Regions from separate parts of the Kitasatospora sp. NBC_01539 genome, predicted to be linked through region 1. Evidence: riboswitches for the same ligand, from Rfam matches in the RefSeq annotation. Region 1 holds a riboswitch; the other holds the start of a gene.

The links. Region 1 has a riboswitch for cyclic di-AMP ahead of OG335_RS16290 (transglycosylase family protein). Riboswitches for the same ligand answer to the same signal wherever they lie in the genome.
Region 2: it holds a riboswitch for cyclic di-AMP, as region 1 does, so the genes downstream of both, OG335_RS27005 (NlpC/P60 family protein) here and OG335_RS16290 (transglycosylase family protein) in region 1, are expected to answer to the same signal.

Annotation. Positions count from the first base shown of each region.
Region 1 is NZ_CP109390.1:3,824,461-3,827,857, forward strand. Features, by position in the region: gene eno (phosphopyruvate hydratase) at 1-792, opposite strand, end outside; gene OG335_RS16290 (transglycosylase family protein) at 1,000-1,887, opposite strand; cyclic di-AMP (ydaO/yuaA leader) riboswitch at 1,892-2,057, opposite strand; gene OG335_RS16295 (cytochrome P450) at 2,269-3,397, opposite strand, start outside.
Region 2 is NZ_CP109390.1:6,228,560-6,231,956, forward strand. Features, by position in the region: gene OG335_RS26995 (NYN domain-containing protein) at 1-283, shown strand, start outside; gene OG335_RS27000 (NlpC/P60 family protein) at 474-1,499, shown strand; cyclic di-AMP (ydaO/yuaA leader) riboswitch at 1,858-2,042, shown strand; gene OG335_RS27005 (NlpC/P60 family protein) at 2,053-3,120, shown strand; gene OG335_RS27010 (NlpC/P60 family protein) at 3,368-3,397, shown strand, end outside.

The DNA.
Region 1 (3,397 bases):
GGCGGAGGAGATCGCCTTGCCCTCGAAGGTGTACGCGCCGTCGTTGTGGAACTCGGAGGCGGCGACGTCCAGGGCGAGCGCGACGTCCTTGCCCGGGGTGTAGCCGGCCTTCTTGATGGCCTCGACGATGAGGTCGAGCGCCTCGCGGTTGGAGTCGAGGTTCGGCGCGAAGCCGCCCTCGTCGCCCAGGCCGGTGGAGAGGCCGCGCTCCTTCAGCACGCCCTTGAGCGTGTGGTAGACCTCGACGCCCCAGCGGACGGCCTCGGAGAAGGACTCCGCGCCGATCGGGGCGATCATGAACTCCTGGATGTCGACGTTGGAGTCCGCGTGCGACCCGCCGTTGAGGATGTTCATCATCGGCACGGGCAGGACGTGCGCGTTCGGGCCACCGAGGTAGCGGAACAGCGGCAGGTCGCTGGCCTCGGAGGCCGCGTGCGCGACGGCGAGGGAGACGCCGAGGATGGCGTTGGCGCCGAGCGAGGACTTGTCCGGGGTGGCGTCCAGGTCGAGCATGGCCTGGTCGATCAGGCGCTGCTCGGTGGCGTCGTAGCCGACGAGCTCCGGGCCGATCTGCTCGATGACGGCCAGGACGGCCTTCTCCACGCCCTTGCCGAAGTAGCGGTTCTTGTCACCGTCGCGCAGTTCCAGGGCCTCGAAGGCACCGGTGGAGGCGCCGGACGGGACGGCGGCACGGCCCGTGCTGCCGTCGTCGAGACCCACCTCGACCTCGACGGTGGGGTTGCCGCGAGAGTCGAGGATCTCACGGGCTACGACGACATCAATGGACGGCACGAAGCATCTCCTAGCGGAAGCGGATGTGGGTCGTTACGACCTGAGCCTAACGGCACGGCGCCCCAGGGCCATGCCGGGCATGGCGCTGTCTCACCGTGTGACCGGGCTACTCGCCGGTAGTTCACCTGGGGGACCCGTACACCGGACCGCCCCGCCCCCCGGGTGGCGGCCCCGGGGGCGTGCGGTCGTACGCGCGGTGCCGGTCCGTCAGTCGAGCTGCAGGAGCTGGCCCGGGAGGATGAGGTCCGGGTCCTCGCCGACGACCGGGCGGTTGCTCGCGTACAGCCGCTCCCAGCCTCCGGTCAGGCCGCGGGTGGCGACGATGCCCGACAGGCAGTCACCGGGCTGCACGGTGTACGCCTCGCGGCCGATCGCGGGCACCGGCACCGCCTGCGGGGCGTGCCCGGCCCCGCCGTCCGCCGCGTCGCCCGACCCGTCGCCCGATCTCTCCTCCGACCCGGTGCCGGCCGGTTCGATCTCGGCGGGTTCGGTCTCGGCCGGTTCGGTCCGGGCGGGTTCGGCGGGGGCGGGCGGCACGTGGCGCTCGAAGATGTCGCGGTGCGCCGTCCAGTACCAGCCGCCGTCCTTCTGGTACCAGTACACGCTGCTGCCCGCGTCCCAGCCGCCGCGGCCGGAGAAGACCGGCGCACCGCCGGAACGGGTCGCGGTGGCGGGCGCCGCGGCCGGCGCGGTCGTCGCGGTCGTCGCGGAGCCGCCGCCTCGGGTCAGGCCGGCGCGTTTGGAGCAGACGGGCCAGGCGCCGGGCCCCTGCGAGGCGAGCACCTTCTCGGCGACGGCGATCTGCTCGGTCTTGCTGGCCTGGTGCGCGTAGGCGGCGTACCGGGCGCCGCCGAAGCCCTTCCAGGTGCGGGCGGTGAACTGCAGTCCGCCGTAGAAGCCGTTGCCGGTGTTGATCCGCCAGTTCCCGCCGCTCTCGCACTGGGCGACCTTGTCCCAGACGGAGACGGGCGCGGCGTGCGCGGCGGCCGCGGTGAGCAGCGGCATGGCGAGGCCGACGCCGGTGACGCCCGCGACGGCGACCGCCTTCTCGGCGGACGTCCGACGACGGTGGCGGCCAGGTCCGGTGAAGATCATGGGTGGTCCCTCTCCGAACGCCTGCGAGGTGAGCTGTCGGGTTCGGACCGGGAGGCTGGCCCGGCCGCGGCCGCAGGAGGGGACCTGCTGACGCGGCTTCACCCCTAGCCGTGGGGACGGCGACGTACGTGGTTCCCCCGCCCCTGTCCTGGTCTCGGTCGGTCGTCCCGGGGCGCGGCGGACAGGATTCGGCGTTGTCGCGCCCGGGGCCCGCTGGCGCGAGCTGTCCGGAGAGTAGGCAGATGCGATGACCGATCACAAGCTCATATCGGCGTTATCACGCAAGAATTACGACGCACCGTTCATCGGGCACGAACAAAGCCGTTTTGTCCTGATTCGCTCGTGTTCACCCGGACGGCCCGCCCGCCGGTCGACACACCGTCAGTCCGCGGCCCGCCCCGTCTCCGGGGTGAAGGAGACGGGCAGCTCGCGCAGGCCCCGCATGATCAGGCCGCCGCGCCAGCGCAGGTCCGCCGGATCCGCGTCCAGCGCGAGGTCCGGCAGCCGGGTGAGCAGAGTCGCGAGGGCGGCCCGGCCCTCCAGCCGGGCGAGCGGCGCGCCGATGCAGTAGTGGATGCCGTGCCCGAAGCCCAGGTGCGGGTTGTCCGTCCGGGCGAGGTCGAGGGTGTTCTCGTCGGCGAAGCGCGCCGGGTCGCGGTCGGCCGCGGCCAGCACCACCAGCACCGGGTCGCCCTCCGGGATCGCCATCCCGCCGATCTCCAGGGGGCGGGTCGCGAACCGCCAGGTGGCGAGTTCCACCGGGCCGTCGTAGCGCAGCAGTTCCTCGATGCCGGTCTCCAGCAGGCCGCTCTCGCCGCGCTCCACCGACGCCTGCAGCAGGGCCCGCTGGCCGGGGTTGCGCAGCAGCGCGTACAGGCCGTTGCCGATGAGGTTGACGGTGGTCTCGAAGCCCGCGAACAGCAGGATGAAGGCCATCGCGGCGGCCTCGTTCTCCGTGAGGTGCTCGCCGTGGTCGCTGGCGCGGATCAGGCCGGAGATCAGGTCGTCGCCGAGGTCGGCGCGCTTGCGGTGGATGAGGTCCGCCAGGTAGGTGCGGATCCGCTTCACGGCGCGCCCGACACCGCCGCGCTGCGGCGCGCGCTGCCCAGGCTTCGTGTGGCGCAGCATCATGCCCGCCCAGTCGCAGAAGTCGTCCTGGTCCTCGGCGGGCACCCCGAGGAGGTCGCAGATCGCGTAGATGGGCAGCGGGAACGCGAACTCGTGGATGAGGTCGGCCGTGCCGCGGGCGGCGAAGCCGTCGATCAGCCGGTCGGTGAGCTGCTGCACCCGCGGCTCGAAGGCGGCGATCCGGCGCGGCGTGAACGCCTTCGACACGAGCCGGCGCAGCCGGGTGTGGTCCGGCGGGTCGATGTTCAGCAGATGCGTCATCAGGTCGGCCTGCCGCTCCCCCGGGATGCCGACCCGGCCGCTGCGGTGGGCCTGCGCGCTGTGGTGCCCGGGGTTCTTGGAGAGCCTGCCGTCGGCCAGGGCCTGCCGTGCGTCGGCATAC
Region 2 (3,397 bases), 2.4 Mb from region 1:
GGCCATGCTGGCGCAGCGCACCCATGCCGAGGTGACCTGCGTGTTCGACGGGCAGGACCTCGACGTGCCGGTGATCATGGCGCCGCCGCGGGGGGTCCGGGTGCGCTTCAGCCGTACCGGGGAGACCGCGGACGAACTGATCCGGCGGATGGTGCGGGCCGAGCCGGAGGGACGGCCGCTGGTGGTGGTCTCCACGGACCGCGAGGTCGCGGAGGGCGTGCGCAAGGCGGGAGCCCGCCCCGTGGCGTCGATTCTGCTGCTCAACCGGCTCGCCCGGCCCTGACGGAGCGTCGGCCCAGGTCGGAGCGGTGGTGGCGAGGTTGTGTCGGGCTGGTGAAATCCCGGTCGGGGGGCCGGGTTCGCACGGGAGGGGAGTGGCGCCGGAGGCGGATCTTCACTAGGGTCTGGCGTCAAACCTATTTTCCGGACCTCACTCGATCGAGTGAGTCCAGCAGGAAGAAGGAGCTAGTCCCTTGGCCTCCCACCGCCGTCCCAAGCAGCCGAGCCGCGCGCGGGTCTCCGTGCTCACCGCTGCAGCCGCGACCGCGGTCGCCCTCTCCGCCCAGGCGAGCGCCCACGCCGCCCCGGCAAAGCCCACCAAGGACGAGGTCAAGGTCCAGGTCGACAAGCTCCTCGAGGAGCAGGAGCAGGCGTCCGAGACGTACAACGGCGCCAAGGAGCGGGGCGAGCAGCTCCGCAAGCAGGCCGACCAGCTGCAGGACCAGATCGCCCGCGGTCAGCAGCAGCTGACCGATGTCGCGTCCGGGCTGTCCGCGGTCGCAGGCGACCAGTACCGCACCGGCGGTGTCGACCCGACCGTGGCGCTCATGCTCTCGTCGGACCCCGACAACTACCTCGACAAGGCGTCGAGCAACGAGCAGGCCACCGACACCCAGGCCTCCACGCTCAAGAGCCTGAAGGAGCAGCAGCGCCGGCTCGACCAGCAGAAGCAGGAGGCCGCGGCCATCCTCGCCGAGCTGGACCGCTCCACCCAGACGCTGAACGAGGCCAAGGCCGAGGTCCAGAAGAAGCTCGCCGAGTCGCAGCGCCTGCTCAGCTCGCTGACCGCCGCCGAGCGCGCCGCCCTCACGGGCCGCGCCTCCCGCGGCGGCGACCGCGTCGACATCGGCAACCTGCCGCCGGCTTCCGGCTACGCGGCCACGGCCGTGGCCGCCGCCCTCAGCAAGCGCGGTGTGCCGTACGTCTGGGGCGCCACCGGCCCGAACTCCTTCGACTGCTCCGGCCTGATGGTGTGGGCGTACGCGAAGGCGGGCGTCTCGCTGCCGCGCACCTCGCAGTCGCAGGCGAGCGTGGGCGTCAACGTCGGCACCAACATCGCCAACGCGCAGCCCGGCGACCTGATCATCTACCACTCGGACGCGCACCACGTGGCGATGTACATCGGCAACGGCCTGATGGTGCACGCCCCGCACACCGGTGACGTGGTGAAGGTGGCGTCGGCGACCGTCATGCCGATCAAGACCATCCGCCGGGTCTGACCCCGCGGTAGCAGATCGGACATATGCCTCATCCGCGGCGTTTCTGATGCCGCGTGACACGCCCGGGCGGGTCGGGATCATCCTGTGATCTCCACCACGTCCGGGCGTTCGGTTTTCTGCTCATCGGATGAGAAACCATCAGCTGACCATGGAAATCCGTTCAACACCGGTCGTATTCACCGACGGGAATGGTCGTCGACCCGAGATTTTTCCGACAAGGATTTGAACGGATCACGGATTGGTTACTAGGGTCATCCCACGGACCACCGCGGAGTCGATCACCCAGCCCGGGTGACGGCGGTGGTCGCCGCCGAATCCGCGACGCAGCTGGGCAGTGCGAACTGCCTACGGGGAGGCCCCTGAGGGGGCGCTGTCGAACGGAGCCGGGGAACCACGTTCCCCCGGGGTGAATCGGCGTCAGGTCGGCCGCGCCGGCCGGCCCGCGGGAGTCCGCGGGCCGCAGGGGCGGGCGGTGAGGCGTCGTAGGGCAGCTTCCGGCCCGAACCCGTCAGCTCACCCGGTAGGCGGTGTGAGGAAGAAGGAGTCCGCCTTCGTGGCGTCCCATCGTCGTCCCAAGCCCGTCGGCCGCACGCGTGCCTCGATCCTGACGGCCGCCGCCGCCACCGCGGTCGCGCTCTCCTCCCAGGCCGGTGCCCACGCCGACCCCGCGCCGACCAAGGACCAGGTCAAGACCCAGGTCGACCAGCTCAACGAGCAGGCCGAGGTCGCCAGCGAGCAGTACAACGCGGCGGCCGAGAAGCAGCAGACCCTGCAGAAGCAGGTCACCCAGCTGCAGGACCAGGTCGCCCGTCAGCAGGCCCAGGTGAGCGGGGTGCAGGGCCGCCTCGCCGAGGTCGCCGCCCAGCAGTACCGCGACGGCGGCATCTCGCCCACCGTGCAGATGATGCTCTCCAGCGACCCCGACCAGTTCCTGAGCCAGGCCGGGTCGGTCAGCCGGATGAACGCCACCCAGGCCGACACCCTGAAGTCCTTCAAGACCGAGCAGGCCAAGCTCGACGGCCAGAAGGCCGAGGCCGAGCACAAGCTCGCCGACCTCGACAGCACCACCCGCTCGCTCAGGACGAAGAAGGAGGAGATCCAGGGCAAGCTGGCCAAGGCCGCCGCCCTGCTCAACTCCCTCACCCAGAAGGAGCACGAGGAGCTCGCCGCCGCCGAGGCCAAGGCCGCCTCCGCCGCGAAGGCCAGCGCCGACCGCGCCTCCCGCGACACCGCGCGGCCGGACCTCGGCACCGTCGACCTGCCGGCCGGCTCCCACGCCGCCGTCGCCGTCGCCGCGGCCAAGAGCAAGCTCGGCGTGGCGTACGTCTACGGCGCCGCCGGGCCCGCCAACTTCGACTGCTCCGGCCTCATGCAGTGGGCCTACCGTCAGGCGGGTGTCTCCATCCCGCGCACCTCGCAGTCGCAGGCGGGCGCCGGCACCAACATCGGCACCAACATCGCCAACGCCAAGCCCGGCGACCTGATCGTCTACTTCGGCGACCGGCACCACGTCGGCATGTACGTGGGCGGCGGCCAGATCATCCACGCCCCGCACACCGGCGCCAACGTGCGGTACGCCTCCGCCACCGTGATGCCCATCTCGGCCATCGTGCGGATCTGACGCGCACGCAGCACCCCGCCCGGGCCCGGTCCCTCCGTCGACGGAGGGACCGGGCCCGCGGCCGTCCGGGAGGGACGTCGGGGTCCGCGGCCGAGCTGATGTCCGATAAGGGGTCAAATATTCGGCGATGGAGGGGTTTGGACTAGATCGGTCCGACTCGCTAACGTCTGCCCCCGGACGTCCGCGAGGACGGCCGCCCGACCCGGGCGGCGGCGGCGTCCCGCCGCAGGAACGGAGCCACCGCCGCATGCCCGCGCACCGCCGCCCCCAACTGCCC